Regions from separate parts of the Spiroplasma sp. SV19 genome, predicted to be linked through region 1. Evidence: riboswitches for the same ligand, from Rfam matches in the RefSeq annotation. Region 1 holds a riboswitch; each other region holds the start of a gene.
The links. Region 1 has a riboswitch for cobalamin ahead of E7Y35_RS04510 (hypothetical protein). Riboswitches for the same ligand answer to the same signal wherever they lie in the genome.
Positions count from the first base shown of each region.

Region 2: another riboswitch for cobalamin. It lies ahead of E7Y35_RS06585 (hypothetical protein); the one in region 1 lies ahead of E7Y35_RS04510 (hypothetical protein).
Region 3: another riboswitch for cobalamin. It lies ahead of E7Y35_RS05235 (hypothetical protein); the one in region 1 lies ahead of E7Y35_RS04510 (hypothetical protein).
Region 4: another riboswitch for cobalamin. It lies ahead of deoD (purine-nucleoside phosphorylase); the one in region 1 lies ahead of E7Y35_RS04510 (hypothetical protein).

Region 1 covers NZ_CP045455.1:924,742-929,990, reverse strand. Annotated here, with positions in the region: gene E7Y35_RS04525 (L-ribulose-5-phosphate 3-epimerase) at 1-288, shown strand, start outside; gene E7Y35_RS04520 (L-ribulose-5-phosphate 4-epimerase) at 290-985, shown strand; gene rpmE (50S ribosomal protein L31) at 1,165-1,470, shown strand; cobalamin riboswitch at 1,540-1,706, shown strand; gene E7Y35_RS04510 (hypothetical protein) at 1,788-2,255, shown strand; gene E7Y35_RS04505 (hypothetical protein) at 2,306-3,190, shown strand; gene E7Y35_RS04500 (ATP-binding cassette domain-containing protein) at 3,299-4,687, shown strand; gene E7Y35_RS04495 (hypothetical protein) at 4,777-5,223, shown strand; gene E7Y35_RS04490 (DHH family phosphoesterase) at 5,240-5,249, shown strand, end outside.
Region 2 covers NZ_CP045455.1:1,349,727-1,354,975, reverse strand. Annotated here, with positions in the region: gene E7Y35_RS06595 (alpha/beta hydrolase) at 1-439, opposite strand, end outside; gene E7Y35_RS06590 (Cof-type HAD-IIB family hydrolase) at 578-1,420, opposite strand; cobalamin riboswitch at 1,605-1,794, shown strand; gene E7Y35_RS06585 (hypothetical protein) at 1,934-2,425, shown strand; gene E7Y35_RS06580 (hypothetical protein) at 2,442-3,098, shown strand; gene E7Y35_RS06575 (vitamin B12-dependent ribonucleotide reductase) at 3,483-5,249, opposite strand, start outside.
Region 3 covers NZ_CP045455.1:1,080,844-1,086,092, forward strand. Annotated here, with positions in the region: gene sufB (Fe-S cluster assembly protein SufB) at 1-995, shown strand, start outside; gene E7Y35_RS05225 (5-formyltetrahydrofolate cyclo-ligase) at 995-1,546, shown strand; gene E7Y35_RS05230 (hypothetical protein) at 1,564-2,358, shown strand; cobalamin riboswitch at 2,361-2,546, shown strand; gene E7Y35_RS05235 (hypothetical protein) at 2,702-3,685, shown strand; gene E7Y35_RS05240 (hypothetical protein) at 3,729-4,079, shown strand; gene E7Y35_RS05245 (MurR/RpiR family transcriptional regulator) at 4,230-5,114, shown strand; gene E7Y35_RS05250 (hypothetical protein) at 5,193-5,249, shown strand, end outside.
Region 4 covers NZ_CP045455.1:372,929-378,177, reverse strand. Annotated here, with positions in the region: gene E7Y35_RS01785 (hypothetical protein) at 1-137, opposite strand, end outside; gene E7Y35_RS01780 (hypothetical protein) at 246-461, opposite strand; cobalamin riboswitch at 581-752, shown strand; gene deoD (purine-nucleoside phosphorylase) at 1,154-1,864, shown strand; gene E7Y35_RS01770 (deoxynucleoside kinase) at 1,884-2,507, shown strand; gene tkt (transketolase) at 2,553-4,538, shown strand; gene E7Y35_RS01760 (bifunctional 4-hydroxy-2-oxoglutarate aldolase/2-dehydro-3-deoxy-phosphogluconate aldolase) at 4,542-5,156, shown strand.

The DNA.
Region 1 (5,249 bases):
TGTGGCAAAAATGTTATTTCTGAATTAGAACTTGGATTAACCGAAATAGTAGGTTTGCATGTTAAAGATACCATTGCTGTAACAAAAAGCAGTCCTGGTAAATTTAAAAAAGTGCCATTTGGAAGTGGTTGTGTTGATTTTATTAAAATTTTTCAATTTTTAAAGGCAAACAATTATCAAGGATCATTTATGTTAGAAGCATGATATGAAGATGATCCTGATTCAGAATCAGCATTAGCAGCAGCGGTAAGTTTTGTTCGTCAGCAATTTACAAAAGGAGGATGATAAGATGCTAGAACAATTAAAAGTTGATGTATTAGCAGCTAATTTGTTATTAGAAGAATATAAGTTAATTACCTTTACATGAGGCAATGTTAGTGGGATTGATCGAGAAAGTGGTTTAATGGTAATTAAACCATCTGGGGTTGCTTACAATGATTTAAGTGTTGATAAAATGGTTGTTGTTGATTTAAGGGGAAATATCGTTGAAGGCTCGTATTCTCCTTCAACTGATACCCCAACCCATCTTTATTTATATAATCATTTTCCTGATCTTGGTGGTATTACGCATACTCATTCTATTTATGCTACAACATGAGCACAAAGTGGATTAGATATTCCACCATTAGGAACAACCCATGCTGATACTTTTTATGGACCGATTCCTTGTACAAAACCATTAAATGTTGAACAAATTACTACTAATTATGAGCATGAAACGGGAGTTAAAATTGTTGAAACTTTTAACGATCATCAACTAACTCTCGACATGATGCCCGCGATTCTTTGCAATAACCACGGGCCATTTACATTTGGTGCTTCACCATTAGCAGCAGTTAAAAATGCAAAGATTTTAGAAATCGTTAGTCAGATGGCTTTTCAAACATATTTATTAAACCAAGACACTAATAAAGTAGCACAGAGTTTATTAGATAAACATTATTATCGTAAACATGGTAAAGATGCATACTATGGTCAAAAATAATAATTAACCGCATAAGAAATTTGAATTAGATGTTTAATGAAAAAGTAACCTCTTTTAAAACTGCTATTAATTAATTTGTAAAGATTCTTAAATAATTTTTGTTTTTATTGATAATATGTGTTATCATTATTTACGTGCAAATAATATGCATCCATATTATTAAAAGAGAGGTGAATTATATGGCAAGAGAAGGAATCCATCCAAAATATTTTGATACTAAAATCATGTGTACAACTTGTGGAACAGAGCGCATGAGTGGTTCTACTAAGGGGGAAGAATTGAAAGTTGATACTTGTTCTTCATGCCATCCCTTCTATACTGGTAACCAACAATTTGCTAATGCCGCAGGACGTGTTGAGCGCTTTAAATCTAAATTTAATAAAAAAGAAGAATTAGTAAAGCAAACAGAAGCAGCATCAAAAACACAAAAAGAACTTAATAAAAAAACAGCAAAACCAAAATCTGATAATCAAAAAGCAGAGTAAGGAAGAAAACTTTTATCTTAACAAGATAAAAGTGTTTTTTTTTTTTTTTTGTTTATAATAAAAGTAGACTACTTTAAAAGTTTATAAAGGATTAAAGGGAATTAAGTGAAAGTCTTAAGCTGTCCTAGCAACTGTAAAACTGACGAATGTTAATAAACCACTGAATAATAATTTGGGAAGGGTTAACTAGTAGGATGAAGTTAAGCCAGTAGACCGGCCTTATAAATTTAATAAGAGTCCTACTAGGTAAATAGGATTAATTTATTTTACACATAAAATAAAAATATAAGCATAAAAAACAAGAGGAGAACAAAAGCATGGTTAAAAATATATTAACTGCATTAACAAGTTTAACGATTAGTGCAACAACTATAGCAAATATAACATTACAACAAGTAACTCCATCAATTACGGAAAAAACTTCACAAAATGGTACGGATGGATATCACGTTAATAGTGTTAAAATCACAATAAAAGATGAAAGTGGGAAAGTTGTCGATAGAATTACTTTTTATAATTCGTTAGTAAGTTTAGGTGATATGTTAGCATCTGATTCAGATTTTTTTGGACTTAATGAAACAGCATTTGGACGTCTGTTAATTAGAGTTGACTATCGTACAACAGATTTTAATAAGAATTATTGAGCAATTTACTCAAGTACACATCCATTTTGTAAATTTAGTACTAATCCAACGAATTATTGTTCGGTTGGAATTGATGGTTTAGTTTTTCGCGATGTTTGAGAACAAGACCAATTATTTGATTTTATTTTAACTAATATTTAATTAAATCATAATCCTATTTATCCTTTTCAAGAAAGGAGTTTTCTATAATTATGAAAAAAATATTAACTAATTTACTAATTTTATCATTGGCTCTAACAACGACAACAAGTTTAGTTAGTTGTCAAAATTTAAATCAAAATAATAAAAGTGAGGAAAATTTACCGACACTACCGAGTAATTTTACAATTTTGCAAGGTGATATTTATCAATCATTTGGTATTCGTAAGCAAGAGGGAAGTCAAAAGTATTTTTTTAAGCCCACAAGCGATCAATTAAGTACTCTTTTTTTAAATTTACCACAACGCAAAATTGCTCCATTAGGATTTGCAGAAGATGTGTCAGCAATTAATGATTTTCGCGTTTATTTAGATTACCCGTTTGCGGCAACCTTTACCATTCTTAGTGATCAAGAATTGACTCTTGATGAAAATAAAATGGTTAATGTTACTTTAGCTGTGAAATGTTTAAAAGTAGCTGAGAAATGGTTCGAAGCTGGGGTTTGAAAAATGCGTTTTACTGACATGAATGTTGAACAAAAAGTAACTTTTAAAATTCCAATTATTCCAAATGAAAGTGATGAGTTAAATGAATATGTTCTGAAAAAATACAAGGGTTATATTGAACAAAATAATATTGAAATTGATAAGAGTAAATTAGATTTTAATGATTTAAGTAATGCAATAAATACAAAGTATTTGGAAGAAAAAGCAAAAACTTTTATTGATAATTTTATTAGTGAAAATAAGGGTCTTAATAAAAAACTTAATCTTAAAAAAATTATTCCCCCAAAGGGTAATCAAATTAAGAAGTTAGACGAACCTGCTAATAGTTTAGTTAAAATCCCGACAACATTTAATTTTGTGTTAAATATTGAAGGGTTAGATTATCAACCAAGATTGAGTTTAGGGATGGAAATTAGATATAAAATTATGTAATTTATATAAAACACTATGGAGGGTTAATAAAATCATTAACTTAAGAATAAGTGTTTTTTATTATTTTTATTTGGGTATAATAAAAATAACTAGAAGAGTGGTGTTTTAATGGGATTAAAGATTAGTAATTTAAAATATAAACGTTATAAAAAAATGGTTTTTACTGATTTAAATTTTGACGTTAATAGCCAAGAGGTTCTAGGAACTTATTTTGAAAACAAATTTTCACAGTTATATTTTTTAAAACTTTTATTAGGGAAAAGAAAACCACGCAGTGGGAAAATTTACTTAAATAATCAAAATATTACTGCCTTACTTCCAAAAGAACGAAAAATTGGTTATGTTTCACCAGGGACATTACGGTTAGGGTTTTTGCCAACTAAACTACGGTTAGCCTATCATATTTTGAAAACACCAAAATTTTTACATGATAGTTCTTTAAAATACATTAAAAATAAATACCATTATAAAAACTTAACTTTTATAGGTAATGATTTAAATAAAAAAGATTTAATATCAAAAACAGATAAAATTATTAATGAATATTTTCATAATTCAATTCGAATTAAAGAAGAATGAATTGAAACGTATTTAACACAAATTAGTGAATTTCATAAAAAAGAAATTGCTAAAATTTTAATAGATGACAAGGATTCAATTTTAATTCAAAGTTTGCATACATATACTTACAAAAAAGAAGAGATTCGTGTTTACGAAGGTTTTCTTGCGTTTTTACAAGCCTTATGAGATAAGATTTATTATATTTCAGAATTAGATTATTTATGTGATTGTTATGAAATTGCAAAGAAAAGAAAGATTAAAAATAAAAATTTTGGGTTTATTGGGGCAAAACTTGTCTGTGAGAAGTATTTAAAAATTTTGCAGACTGAAATTCTTTATGAACGATATAAGCTAATTAAAGTAAGGAAAGCTTTAAAGAAATATCGTCTTAACGTTATGAATACTGTTATGCGTGATAGTGAACGAAAAAATATTATTAAAGGGATTTTGCATAAAAGTAATTCTATCAATGTTGTTACTTGATTAAAATTAGCAGAAGACCAATGGTTTAATTATAATCAAAAACAAGAACAACTAATTTCTAATTTGTTGCCAGATGAAGCAACAATTATTAAAGGAAAAGTTTTAGAGTATTTTCATAAATACCATTTAGCATTATTAAATAATAAATTAATCGAACATGAAGAAGATAATTCACTTGCGATTGCTGCAGCAAATGAAAAAATTGTAACAGTTTATAATCAAGCATTTGAGCAAGTCAAAGAACTAATGACTAATTTAAATATTAAAATGAATTGATTTAAAATTACTAAAAATTTAAGTAGTTTTGATCATACAAAGATTAGATTAATTAATGCAATTTTAACAAATAAAGAATTAATTATTTTGCATAATACTTTTGATAATCTAACACATAATGAAGCTATTGAATTAAATGAAATTTTATTAACTTTAAAAATTATAATCCACAAATAACGTTTTTAGTTTTAACAAGAAATATTGAAAATATTAAAAATTATGTTACTAAGTTACTAATTTTTGATGATAATAATAATTACAAATTAATGACAAAAGAACAGGCAGAGTTTTTCCCTGAAACAATGCATTTATATCAAACAATGTACAATAGTTCTGAAAATATTTTTTTAGTGCAATATTTTGAGAAAGACAATATGTTAGCAAATGAAGAAATTAAAATTAAATTACCAAAAGAAATTAAATTAGTTAATCAGAAGGAGTATTGGCTAGCTATTAATCCAAATTTGATTTCATTTGAAAAAACAAAATATTTTAATAAAGATTTATATTTAATGTATAGAGGACAAGTTAAAACAATTAAGAAAATTTTTAAGTCAGTTGTTTGTTTTTTTGAAACTAATAATGAAGTAGTTTTAAAAGTTTTAGTTCCTGAGAAAGAATTAAATTTGAAAAAAATGACTACGATATATTTTGATAAACACGCCTTATTAATTTATGATAAAATTAAAAATAATTTAGTTGTTAATATTTAAAGTGAGGAAATTTTGAATGCAAGGTT
Region 2 (5,249 bases), 420 kb from region 1:
AATAAAATACTTGTCGCAGCCCTAAATACTTGTTTTCTGTTCAACCGTGTAAACCAATTACCCATTTGTTTGAATTAGAATGTTGTAAATAAAGGATACTAATTGGGTCTTGATGCTGATTTAAAATTGTTGCAGTTTTCATGGCTGCTATTTCTTCTGTACTAAAACTAAAATTAAATTGATCTAATTTTTTGGCAATAACATCTTGCTGATATACCGCAAAACTATTAAAATCAAATGTTGTTGCGTCAATTGTCATTAACCCACTACGTTGATATGTTTGAGTAAATGTAAAAAAATCTTTAACATATTTTTTTGATCAGAAATAAACTAACGGAAATAATACTATCATCCCCAAGAGACGTCATCAATTAAAACAAAATTTATGATAACCATCATTTAACGTTTTTTTATGCGGGGTTTTTTCAATTACTTTCATTTTTTTAATCCTTTTTTTGAAATAATATTCTTACTGTAACAAAAGTTTTGCGCAAAAACAATTTAAAATATCATTTTTTGCTGAAAAAAAGTTAGCATAATGAAATTTATTGCTAACTTTAATAGCAACGATTTCTTATTATGCTCCAAAAACTATCGTTTCAATTACTTTGGCAATTCCATCATGGTCATTATCTTCAGCTACCAAATTAGCAATTCCTTTAACATCATCCGGAGCATTCCCCATTGCCACACCAATGCCAGCTCACTGTAACATTGCAACATCATTATGTTCATTACCAAACGCCATCACATTCTTAGCTTTTAACTGGTATTTTTGACAAATTTGTGCAATACCACTCGCTTTATTAATATGACGACTAGTAACCTCTAACGCCGAACGATCACCACGGATTTCTTGTGAAATTTCAATTTTATCTTTTCACTTTGCAACAAGACGATTAATATCAGAAGTATAACTACTAATATAAATTTTATTAACATTAACATTAAAATTATTTGTATATAAACATGCCGTTACTTCGTCTTGAACTTCTGTAAAAGATGATAAATAGTGTTTTGTCATTTTATCTTCAAACCCTTTACAATGTAACAACATTTTATTAAACGAAGAATGATCAGCGTCAAACATAATTAATGTGTCTAAGTCAAATGCTAAGACATCAGTATAAAGCTCTCGTAATAATTGCGGATCAAAATAATCACAAAATAAAATTTCTTCTGTCGCATTATTTGCCACAACTGAACCATTTAAACTGACAGTAAAATCATTCGCATCAGTTAAGCCTAACTTTGTTACAATATGTTTTGTTTGATATAGTGGTCGCCCGGTCGCAATTACTAACTTAATATCTTTAGTAGCTAAGCCTTTTAAAACTTGTAATGTATACGGTGACATTTCACCAGTTGAATTTAAGGCTGTTCCATCTAAATCAACAGCAATTAACTTAATATCTGTCATAATCATTATTCTCCTATATAAAATAATTTTAATCTATTTTTTATTACTTGTAAAAGATATTGTTAAAGTTACAATAATTATTTGTTAGTTTTAATTCCGCTGTTCCTAGTAGAAAAGAAAAAGAGACCTCAAAACCCTTTCCGCAAGAAAAATTTTAGTTTATAATTAAACCGTAAAGCACCACGCTTTCATTTGAATTAGCGGTAAACATTAAGGAATGTTTTGAAAAGGGAATTGAGTTAATATTCTCAAGCTGTCCCAGCAACTGTAATGATGATGAACATTGTATTTACTCACTGAAAAACTTTTTTTGGGAAGAGACAATTAGTAAAATGATTCTAAGCCAGTAGACCTGCCGTTAACTCTTGGTAAAAATAAATATCCCTGGGATTGTGGTATTTGTGAGTAAATAATTTATTATCGTTAAATAATACTTTGCCTCTCATAAATATAATAATGTTTTCCTCAAGAATGGGTTTTTATTACCACTATTTTTAAAAGGAATTATTAAAAATGAAAAATTTTTCATGAAAAAAATATTTACGTTATCTACCCTTAGCGTTAATTCTTTTAACGGCTATTGTTTTAAACTTGTATTATATTCCAAAATACTATCAAGAACATCGTAAAAACAATTCTCAAAGTACTTATACCGTAACTATTCTTGGTCAAAAAGAAGATTATAGTGTTTACTTTACAAAAGGATTAAATGTTCAACATGCTGCTAATCTAGCTGATGTTTTAGTTAACTATCCAAATGATTTTGGTTTATCTTCTAGCACAATTGGTACTTTTGTCAAACGAGTTGGGACGGTTGAATTAGACCCTAAAGTAAAATACTTTAACATTCAAAGTGGTGATAACAATCAGCCCGATGCAGAACACATTAATAAGGATTGTCATGGTTCAAACAATTCTTGTAATGTTGGAATTGATTTACTTTGATTAACCCCAAACACGGATAATGTCTTTCGCTTTGTTATTAATAATGTAACCAACCCTTAGAAATGAGTGAATAAATGTGAAAAAAATTAAGAAAGAAGATATTTGACCCTCAACTCTAAAAGTAACCTTAAAAATGACCGTCATTGCCCTTTTCAGTGGTTTAGCTCTCGCTTTGAAAATTGCCTTTGCTTTTTTACCAAACATTGAATTTGTTACTTTCATTTTAATGTTTAGTATTATTTTCTTTACCCTTGAAGTTGGGTTTGGGATTATCAATGTTTATTGTGCATTAAATATGGTTTACTTTGGCGTTGCTGATTGAAGTATTATGTACTTTATTATTTTTAACTTATACGGCATTATTATGTTTCTTTGTAAACAATTTGTTTATTGATGATGATGAATGATGATAATTATTTGTGGCTTAATGGGCTATCTATTTGGATCATTGTATGCAATCCAAACAGCAGTCTTATATAGCCCCAGTGTGGGACTAGCATATTGAATTAATGGTCTTGTCTTTGATGCGATTCACGGAACCGGTAACGCCGTTATTTGTGCCGTGCTATATCCAATCATTTATAAATTAATGCAAACATTATATCCCAAATGACCTTATTTATTTAACAAAAAATTTATTAAATACGTTCATAAAAACAAACCACAGTTAGAAGCATCACCACTCACCCACCTTGATTCTGATGCTAATAATGAAAAAATACCAGCTGAATAACTGGTATTTTTTCATTATTGCACAATAATCACAAATTTATTTTAAATCTAACTAACTAATTAATATCAATTTATTTTTATCCAAAATAATCAACAGGTAGTAAACATTTATTACATTAATATATAGTTTTATCATCTTTATTGATCAAAAATAGAGGTTTAATAAAAAGGATACCTTATTAAACTATAACATTTATCCTTCTTTAAAATAAATTTATAATTATTACATATATTATACTCTTTTTTTCTGTAAAATAAAATACTTTTTTCGTAAAAAGAAGAATTTTTTACTACTGTATTCCCTTTACTTCACTAAGTAACGCTTGTTATTGTTGATTTAATTTAAAAAAGCAATGTTAATTGCTTTTTTAAATACTATTAAATATTATAAACCACATTTTAATTGGACGTTACAATTATTACATGTAACACATCCCCCGGCATCAATCATAGTTCCTTCTTTACAAATTGGACAAACATCACCAACTTCAGCTCCGATATTACGGTCTTGATTAATTCCACGTAATTTTCCAACTGTTTTAACATTTTCGGTTACTTTTTTATTGGGGCGATTATCAACTTCCACACCTAAATCATCTAAGTTTAATTGTTCTAATGCTGGATGATTTTCATCAGTTGTTAATGACAATACTTGTGAATCACGTGAACCATCAACATAAACCGTTCCCCCTTTAGCACCACCTTTATATAAACGAGTATAAATTTTTTCAACATCTTTTACCGAATACCCACGTGGTGCATTAACAGTTTTTGAAATTGACGAGTCAACTCAGCGTTGAATAATACATTGGGTATCAGCATGATCTTCTGGTGCTAAATCCATTGCGGCAACAAAAATATCAGGTAATGTTTCAGCGGTATATTCCGGATTATACTTTAATCATTCATCAACAATTTTAGCATTAACTTCAATGTTTTTTCCTAAACGTCCTGAACGATAAAACTTAAAGCCAAAGTATGGTTCTAACCCAGTTGAAACACCAACCATTGTTCCTGTTGAACCAGTTGGAGCAATTGTTAACAAGTGTGAATTACGAATTCCATGCTTTAGGATTTCTTGACGAATATCTGCTGACATTTTTTTCATATATCCTGTTTCAATAAATTTTTCCCGTGATGTTAAGAATGGGAATGATCCTTTTTCTTGCGCTAAAGCAATTGATGTTCGATATGCTTCAGTAGCAATTAATTCAAAAATCTTATCAACAACTTCATTACCAAGTTTACTTCCATAACGCACACCATGGAAAATTAACAAGTCATGTAATCCCATAACTCCTAATCCAACTCTTCGTTCTCCTAACGCTTGTTTTTGGTTAGCTTCTAAGAAATATGGTGTTGCATCAATTACATCATCTTGCATGCGAACACAAGTTTGAACGGTTGTTTTTAATTTGTCATATAAGATTTCTTTTGTTGCTTTATTAACAAAATTAGCTAAGTTAATTGCTGCTAAATTACATACCGAATACGGTGCTAATGGTTGTTCACCACAAGGATTTGTCGCAACAACTTTCATTCCATAAGCTTTGGCATTTGTCATATCATTTGCGGTATCTAAGAAGAAGATTCCTGGTTCCGCTGAGTAATTAGCACAGAAATTAATTAAATCTCATAAATCACGAGCACGCATACGGTAATATGTTTTAACTTTATATCCCAGTGCTTGTCATTCATTAATATCACCAATTTCGGCTCATTTTTCATCATACAAGGCTTTCTCTTCTTTAGTATAGTTATCTAAATCAGGGAATTGAAGTTCTCATTCGGCATCATCTTCAACTGCTTTCATAAATTTATGCGTTAAAGTTACCGAAATGTTTGCTCCTGATAAAAATGAAGGATTATTAACTTCTCAAGCACCACCTTCTTCTAACTTAATTCGTGTTTCATTAATAACACGGTCATTCCCAATTTCAGTTTCATTATTTAAAGCATATTCATACAAATTGCGATCTAATTCTGATAATGGCACAAATTTAATTTTGCGACTTGCTTCATCACGAATTAATTTATCTTTTGAATTTTCTTTTAATCAACGTAAAATTTTTGGGTTTTGCATTTTCGAAATAATAAATTCAATCACATCAGGATGTCAATCAGCCATCATAATCATTTGAGCACCACGACG
Region 3 (5,249 bases), 160 kb from region 1:
AAGTTGAAGAAAAAGGAGTTTTCTTTTTAGACTGTGATACAGCGCTTCGTGAACATCCAGAGTTATTTAAAAAATATTTTGGAACATTAGTCCCAAATACGGATAATAAATATGCTGCTTTAAATAGTGCTGTATGGTCAGGGGGCTCATTTATTTATGTTCCCAAGGGAGTTAAATTAGAAAAACCATTGCAAGCTTATTTTCGAATTAATTACCAAAACAGTGGGCAGTTTGAACGAACATTAATTATTGTGGAAGATGATGCAGAATTACATTATATTGAAGGATGCACGGCGCCAATTTATTCACGTGATTCTCTTCACGCGGCTATTGTTGAAATTTTTGTCGGTAAAAATGCTAAAATGCGCTATACAACAGTGCAAAATTGAAGTGATAATGTTCTAAATTTAGTAACAAAACGAAGCATTGTTGAAGAAAATGGACAAATGGAATGAATTGATGGTAATATTGGGTCAAAAATTAATATGAAATATCCAAGTGTTATTTTAAAAGGAAACAATAGTAAAGGGCAGTGTATTTCGATTGCTGTGGCAAAAGAAAATGTAATTCAAGATGCGGGTTCAAAAATGATTCATTTGGGGAAAAATACTTCTTCAAAAATTATTTCTAAATCAATGACCTTTAATGGGGGAACAGCCAATTATCGTGGTTTAGTCCATATTGGACCAAAAGCACAGTATTCAAAAGCACGAGTAGAATGTGACACCTTAATTTTAGATGGCAAATCACATTCAGATACAATTCCACAAAATAAAGTTTATAATAATGAATCACAAATTGAGCATGAAGCAACCGTTAGCAAAGTTTCTGAAGAACAATTATTTTATTTACAAAGTCGTGGTTTATCAGAACAAGAAGCTTTAGAAATGATTATAATGGGGTTTTTAGAACCTTTTACAAGAGAACTTCCAATGGAATATGCTGTTGAGTTAAATCAATTAATTAAAATGGATATGGAAGGTAGTGTTGGTTAATGTCAGGTAATAATAAGCAACAAATCCGACAAGAAAAAATAACCTTGCGTCAAAAGATTACGCCATCATTGCGAAAACAAAAAGAGCAACAAATTTTTAATTGCTTTTTTGATAATGATATAATTCAAAATAGTAGAAATATTGCGCTTTATTATTCAATTAAAGGAGAAGTTGGCACAACTTTAATTATTGAAAAATTATTGGCAGCAAAAATCAATGTTTTTCTTCCCCGAATGGTAGAAAATGATTTACAATTTTATCAAATTACTAATTTAACTGCTGATTTAGAATTTAATCAACGGTATGGGCTTTATGAACCACTAATTACATTGCCCTTAATTAATAAAAACGAAATTGATATTATTGTTGTGCCAATCGTTGCGTTTGATCAAAATTATTTTCGGTTAGGCTATGGGAAGGGTTATTATGATCGTTTTTTAAAGAATTATCAAAAAACAGTAATTGGGTTAGCTTTTATTGAACAATTAGTACCAGAACCATTACCAATTGAAAAACATGATGTTAGAATTGAAACAATTATTAGTGCTTAATTAGACAAGGAGTAACCATGAATTTGCCATTATTACGGATTGTTAGTAAATATTGATTTAAATCATTACATACTTATTTAATAACATTAGTTTTGCCCGTGCTACTATACTTTATTAGTGTTCGTGTTACTAATATGTTTAATAGTAATGCTAGTTATTTAGCATTACCAGGGTCAATTTTGCTGGTTGGTGTTTTAAATGGAATTCTTGATTTATCAATTGCTTTTTATGAATTCCGAAAAACAAGTTTTGCTCGGCAACTACATTTATTAAAAGCATCAATGTATCAATTAGTTTTTGTTTTAATTTTAATTAATGTGATTACTAGTTTAGTCGGATCATTATGATTATTTTTAATTGCTTTTCTAAGTTATGGCGAAGCAATTCATGTTGAATGAATTAACTGGTTTAGTTTTTTTTGAGCAATTATTTTAGGATCTTTAGTTGCTTCTTTAATTGGAATTTTAGTTGCTCTTTGTTCGAACGATTTAAAAGTTATTTTAGTAACTGCAATTACTGTTTTTTTAGTTTTTGCTTTTTTAGCAGGATTGTTTTTTCCCCTTGGGGTTGTTCGTAGTGATAAAATTTTAAATATTATTGGTTATTTATTAGTACCAAGTTATTCATCGTCAATTATGGGAAGTGCGTTCTTTTGATCAGTTCCGGAATGAATTTTAGATTCTAATCTATATCCAAATTTAACATATTTTGCTGAATTACATAATATTTGATTACCAAGTTTAATTAGTCTTACTTCTGGTCTTGCTTTTTTTAGTTTAATTTTTGTAATTAATTATTATCAAGATAAATAAAATATGATATGATATTTTTAGACAATTTAATATATAGTTATTTAGAGTTAGGGAATGAAGTGCAAATCTTGAGCTGTCCCAGCAACTGTGATATGGACGAACACCATAAGCCACTGAAAATATTTTTTGGGAAGGCGGTTAGTAGGATGAAGTTAAGCCAGTAGACCTTTCTAAATTTAATTAGTCTTATTATATAACTCCTGGGTGTGAGTCATGTAATTATTTTGCAAACAAATAATTTAATGATTGTTATATAAAAAGCATTTTGGGAATGCTTTTTTGTTTACTGTAACTAGAATTAAATTGTCAATTGCTAATCTGCTAGAAAGAGTTCAAAAAGAATATGAAAAAAATACTAATGGTGCTATTGAGTAGTGCATTTATTTTGTCTCCAACTGCCACAATTATTGCTTGTAAAAATATTGATGAGTTTATTTCATATCAAGATCCAGATTGGATTTATCAGATGAAAACTGCTGCATCAGAGCAATTTACCGTTGGTTATGATAATTATTATTTACCATCGGCAAGAAGTAGCATTCAAAAAGACAATTGGTTAGATCTTAACCAAGAAAGTCATGTTTATGTCTATTTTAAGAATATTACCAATATTGATGAAGTGATGAAAAAGTTATCATTTGGTGATACTGCTAATATGCGACTTGTAACTCAGATTTATGAGCCAATAATATTTACTAAAACCAATAATGGTATGTATATTTCTGATCCCTTTTTAACACAAAATACGGCTGTTGGAGAATATACAATGATGGCACAAGATAAGTGACAAGACATTAAAAATAGCAAAAATATGAAGCAATTAAATGATCGCTTTCAAAAAGAGTTTGAACAATATGGAACAATTGCTGATTCGCATCCAGTTCAAGGAGTAAATGGAACAAAATTTGTATGATGAGACTCAAATCGATGAGAGAGCTTATTGCAAACAGATATTCAAAAGGCAATTTATGGTGTTTGAAGTAGCACTGAAAACAAAATTCAAGTGGGAATGAACATTCCATTAAGCCTTGTAAGTAAAGGTTCAATCAAAGTGTCCAAGACAGATGTCCAAAATGTATTTCGGATTGATTTAAATTATCAAGAAGATTGAATAAATAATAGCTTTAACAAAATAAAATACCTACTACCCCACTGAGGTTTTTATTTTAAAATTAAAGGTGAAAATAATGCCCAATATGTTTCACCACAACTAATTCCTGCAATTAATAATGCCTTTCGTGCGTCTAACATTTTGACATATTTAAAATCAAAAAAAGTAAATTCTTTTAATACTGAAGGTTATAAAAATGCCAAAATAATTTCATAGTTTTCCGGTATAATTAATTTAATTATTGAAAGGAGAAAAAAATATGAAAAATTTGACATGACCAAAGATTTTAATGTTTATTGGTGCGGCTTGAATTATTATAATTGGAATCTTGTTTGCAGCAGGTGTTCCAACAAAAACTTCAATTTATGGTTGAGATACAAGTTGACCAGTATTACTGATTCTAGGGATTTTATATATTTTAGTTCCGCTATCAGTTAAACCGGGATTTTGATCACTATTGTGAGCTTTAGCAATTACTAGTTTAGCAGTCATTTTCCTAATTGGATTCTTTGTTAAAGCAGATTATCAATCACCCTGAACTTATTTAGGGGCCATACCTAATCTTTTCATTGGAGTTGGAGCATTAGGTTGGATTTTTGTCCATGAATAAAAAATTTTAATTTTTATGAAAAAATGACATTATTTACCATTAATGTCATTTTTTTTTTTTTTTGTTTTTAAGTTATTATTTAATTAAGAATATAAACAAAGTAAAAAAGGCAAAAATATGATGGGGGATTATTTTAAAAGGAGATGACTTATGAGTTCATATCAAGACGTAATATTAGATTTAAGTATTTTATCAGAACAAGAATTAGATTTTTATAATTTTACAATTCAAAACTACCATTTTTTAATTAACTCCAATTTAAAAGCTGTTAGTTGTCGTTATGGGGTTGGAATGAGCTTTATTTATGCTTTCTTCAAAAAAATAAAAGTAAGCGGGCTTCGTGATTATGTTTATAAATTGGGGATTTTAAAAGGAATTAGTTTAGCAAATATTTCTGATTATAATAAGGATAATAATATTTTAGAAAAAATTCAAGATAATTATCAAGTTTCCAATTATATTAATGCTTTAATGTTTGATGACCAACAAAAGAAAATTAATTGTTTGTTAGATGAAATTAATCGAGCAAAAAAAATTTATGCTTTTGGAATGGGACACAGTCTAATTGCTTTAAATGATTTATGTGGAATGTTAACTCATTTTGGGTATTCGACTTCAATCCTAGAAAAGGGAAAAAATATTGTCACAAGTAAAATTTTAAAAATCACGAAAGATGATCTTTTAATTGTATTTTCAATGCGGGGTTTGCATGCGTTTACGCAAAAATTATTGGCTTTATTAAAACGTGAAAAAATTAAGGCAAAAATTATTTTAATTACAAGTAACCCCCAATCAACTTTATTAAAATATAGTGATTTAACTATTTATATTGATAATCAAGTGCGAAGAATTAATGACATTGAAAGTAATTTAATTTTTTCACCATTATGAAGTTTTCTTTTTTTCACTGATTATTTAAAAAATTTATTATATGAAAAAAACAAGGAAAAAATTGATCAGTGCGACAGTTTCTCAAATGAAATGGAAAGTTGACATAACAATAAATTATTACAAAAACAAAAAAGAATGGAATAGTATTCCATTCTTTTTATTAAAATTACCGATATAATTTTGAAATGCATACAATTAAATTGCGATATAGGAGGAATAATAATGCGAAAAATGCTTTTAAAGTTATCGGTTGTAGGTTTAACGATGAGTTCTGTTTCA
Region 4 (5,249 bases), 550 kb from region 1:
TTCATTAATGTTTTAATATTATGTCTAATCGGCTTATTTTGATATGTAAAATAATTTGCCAATGTTAAATTATAAAACTCATAAATTCCTGTGCCATAATTTTCACGATAATTTTTAATCATTTGTGCTACTTTCATTTTATAAGATTTATCATAAACATAATAAATAGTTTTTGGTTGTGTTGAATGTTTTTTAAATCACTCAAAACTATAAGAATTTTTTAAAAACTCTTTAATTTTGTTTGATTAATTGTAAAATGTTTGTTTCTCTCTATAAAATAATTTAATTAACTGATTTAATGAATGGGTTTTAAGATAATATTTATGACATAAATTAAAATAATTCGATGAATTATTATAAATATAATTTGTTTCCTTAGTTGCTGCAACTTGCCCATATCATTTTTTAAAACCACGATGTAATTTATATAACTCGTTTTCTGTAATAATACTTGCTATCATTTTAAACCTTCTAATTTAATTTTAAAGATTTAGGTGGTCTTAAATGTGTATGGTTTTCACAAAAAAGTTTAATTTTAACTTGCATTTTAAAAATAAACTTTATATTATTACTTTAACAACTTTAAAAAGCAATTTTGGATGTTACGGGAATTAGGTGCAAGTCCTAGGCTGTCCCAGCAACTGTAAAGTGGATGAAAGCTAACATTATGCCATTGAGAAGATACTTCTTGAGAAGGAATAGCGAGTAAAGTGAAACTGAGCCAGTAGACCGATCTAAAAAACATTGATATTTTATCAGTGCTGCCTTTATAGTTATTATCCCTGGGGTTGGATAATTAATTTATTTATTAGTTAAAAACTATTAAATAATAATTTGAAAGACGTCAAAAAGCGTTTTTTAGTTGTTAATTTAAAGTGATAATCCTATTAAGGCATTATTTAAAATATAATAATTAGAAAATTTTTAAGTTTAATAAAATTAATTTTAAAATTCTTTATAATTTTAATTTTTTTATTAACTTAATTTATGAAATAAAAATAAAACTGTTAATTAAACATTTCTTATATGAATATCTTAAAATATTCCTTTTCGTTTTGTTTAAATTTATTGTTGAAACCAAAATTTTAAATAATAACTTAATTAATAGGACTGTTAATCCAATCAAAGGATAAATAAAGGAAGGAAATACAAAATGACACCACATATTAATGCAAAAGAAACAGACATTGCAAAAGTTGTTTTAATGCCTGGTGATCCATTACGAGCAAAAGCAATTGCTGAAAAATATTTAACAGATTATAAGTTAGTTAATGAAGTTCGAAATATGTTCATATATACCGGAAAATATCAAAATGTTAAAATTACAATTGCTGGAAGTGGGATGGGTTGCCCCAGTATTGGGATTTATTCATATGAATTATTTAAATTTTATGATGTTGATTATATTATCCGTATTGGTTCTGCGGGTAGTTATAAAACAGAGTTAAAATTATACGATATTTTTAATGTTCGTGAAGCATTTGGAGAAAGTAATTATGCCAAGATTGCTGCAAATATTGATTCAAATCTAATTCCTGCAAGTGAGACCTTATTTAATACAATTGAAGAAGTGGCGGTAGCGCAAGGAATTAAAACACATACTGGGATTGCTCATGCTGCTGATGTTTTTTATCGTTATGATAGTTCATTAGCATTTACCAAAGAACATAATTTAGATGTTGTAGAAATGGAATCATATGCTTTGTTTGCTAATGCAGTTGTTACTAAAAAACAGGCAGCAACATTGCTAACTATTTCTGATAATCTTGTGACAAAACAAACAGCTTCGGCAATGGAACGTCAAAATAATTTTATGGCAATGGTGCAATTGGCTTTAGCAACGGCAACGCAACTAATTAAATAACATAAGGAAGGAATAGAAAATGAAAATTGCTGTTTTTGGGACTGTTGGTGCTGGTAAGACAAAAGTTAGTGAAGCATTATGTCAACAGTTAAATTATAATTTATTTAAAGAACCCGTAGAAGAGAACCCATATTTTAATGATTTTTATCAGGATATGAAAGGTTTTGCCTTTAAGATGCAAATTTATATGTTGACAACGAGAATTGAACAATTTTTTGCAATTGATAATTTAACAAATACTGTCTTTGATCGAACAATTTTAGAAGACCCTGTTTTTGTTCGGGTTTCACATTTGCTAGAAATTATGAATGATGTTGATTTTAAAGTTTACAATCGTTTTTTTCAAAATGTTATTACCCCAATTTTAAAGCAGAAATTAGGATTTGATGTTATTATTTATTTAAAAGTTTCCACAGCAAAAGCTGTTGAACGAGTTAATAATCGGGGTCGAGTATTAGAATTAGAGACTCCATACTATTATTGAGAAAAATTAAATGAACAATATGAGGTTTTATATCATGAATTAAAAAATGATTATCATTTCATTGTTGTTGATGCTGATAATGATAATTTTGCAGAAAAGATGGCCTTTATTATGCAGAACTTGGTAATGATAGATAATAAAGTTTTTTGTTTAATTTAAAAATAATTATCGGTAATATTTTAGATTTATGAGGAGGAAAAGTAAATGAAAGATACAAATAATAATATTGAAACAAAAAGTTTAAGTAACTTACGAATTTTAGGTTTAGATCCAATTATCTATAATAAAACTGGTCACCCAGGAATTGTTTTGAGTGCAGCGCCAATGATGCAAGCAATTTATTTAAATAATTTAATTGCTAACCCAGCTGTTCCTGACTGAATTAATCGTGATCGGTTTGTTTTATCACCAGGACATGCTTCAACGCTGCAGTATGCGATTTTACATTTTGCTGGTTATGATTTAACAATTGATGATTTAAAAAAATATCGTCATATTAATTCAAAAACACCAGCTCATCCCGAATATGGAGTAACCCCGGGGGTTGATAATTCATCGGGACCATTAGGACAAGGAGTTGGCTATGGGGTTGGAATGGCATTAGCTGAACAACATTTAGCTGCTAAATTTAATAAACCAGGATATGACATTATTGATCATTATACTTATGTTTTGTGTAGTGACGGTGATTTACAAGAAGGGGGAGCACTTGAAGCAATCCAGCTAGCTGGAGTATGAAAACTAAATAAGTTAATTATGTTATATGATTCAAACGACTGTCAATTAGATACCAAATGTGAGGAAGTTTTAAAAGTAAATTATCAACAGTTTTTTGAAGCTCAAAATTGAAATTATATTCTTGTTGAGAATGCGGATGAGGATTTAACAGCAATTAAAAAGGCAATATCAGTCGCACAAAAGAGTGATAAACCAACTTTAATTGAATGTAAAACAATTATTGGTTATGGTCACCCAAAACAAGGTTCACCAATGCATTCATCACCATTTACTCCCGAAGAAATGCAACAAGTTCAAACCTTTTATGATTTTGAACATCCCCAATTTTATGTTGACCCAGATGTCAAAACTTATTGAAATGATACTTTTATTAAACGTGGTGAAAAAGCATATCAAGGATGATTAACAAAATTAGCAGCTTATCAAACTGCTTTCCCACTAGAATATGCACAATTATTTAATTCACCAGTTGTTGATTTAACAGCTTTTAAATCGTTATTAACAACTGATAAAAGTAAAAAAGCAGGAACACGAATTATTATGGGTGATGTCTTTAAACATTATCAACAAAACTGTTCTAATAATATGTTTGGTGGGAGTGCTGATTTGGGTACAGCCACAAAGATTATTGGTTATAATGGATCATGAACAATTAATAGTCCCCAAAATAATAATATTCATTTTGGTGTTCGTGAATTTGCAGCGGGTACAATTAGTATTGGAATTGAATTACATCAAGGGTTAAAAAGTTTTAACTCAACATTTTTAATTTTTTCTGATTATATGAAACCATGCCTTAGAATGGCATGTATTCAAAATTTACCTGTTATTTTTGCTTATTCACATGATTCAATTGGGGTTGGTTTTGATGGTAAATCGCACCAACCAGTTGAACAATTAGCAATGTTACGGAATTGTCCAAATTTAAATGTTTTACGTCCAGCAGATATTAAAGAAGCAATTGGTTGTTTAAAACTTGCTGTTGAAGCAAAGTCAACTCCTAGTGCATTAATTTTATCGCGACAAGATACACCATATCAGTTAACAGAGACTTGTTATGAACAAACTTTACAAGGAGGATATATTGTTGTGTCTGAAGATACGACAAAACCATTAACAGCAATTATTATTGCAACAGGAACAGAAGTACCGGTCGCAATTAATGCTGCGAAAGCAATTAACGAAAATATCCGTGTTGTTTCCATGCCTTGTGTTGAACTATTTGAACAACAACCGGGGGACTATCAAGAAAAAGTACTTCCAAAAAACTTTGCAAAAGTAATTGCGATTGAGTTTTCTAATGATTATGTTTGATATAAATTTGTTGGCAAAACTGGTTTGGTGATTGGTGTTAATGACTATGGTTTATCAGGGAGTGTTGATGCCGTTATTAAATACAAAGGCTTGGATCAAGATGCTATTATTCAAAGAATTAAAAAATATATCGGTTAAGCAATGAATCTTTTTGCCAAAATTTTAGAACAGAAAGTTTTTTATGTCATTCGTAATCAAGATTATAATGTTGCACAAAAATTTTGTGAAATGTTAATCAATTTGCAAGTAACATGTTTAGAATTAACTTTTACAATTCCCAAAGTTGAATTATTAATTAAAACATTACGAAAAAAATACCCATCAATTTTAATTGGGGCTGGAACCGTTTTAACATTAACAGAGGCAATGCAAGCTGCTGAAGCGGGGGCGCAATTTTTAGTTGGACCTATTTTTAACCGTGCTATTAGTGATTTTTGTCATCGCAAAGGACTAATATATATTCCAGGAGCAATGACGTTGCAAGAAGTAACTAATATTGTTAATGCTGACTGAGAAATCATTAAGATTTTTCCAGCAACTGCTTTTAAATTAAATTTTATTCAAACAATAAAAACCTTTTTTCCAAACAAAATATATATGGCTTCTGGTGGGATTGATTTAACAAATTTAAAAGAGGCAAAGGCATTAGGATATGACTTAATTGCAGTCGGAACTTTTGTAACAGGTAATATTAATAATAAAATTATTGAACAGGAAAAAATCCAGACAATAATTAATACAATTAATCTAAATTAAGTTTGATTTTAAAATGTAAAAATAAAACTATTTTTTGAAATAAATATAATATTTATTTATAAAAATTATAAAATATTGTAATGATAATGTTTA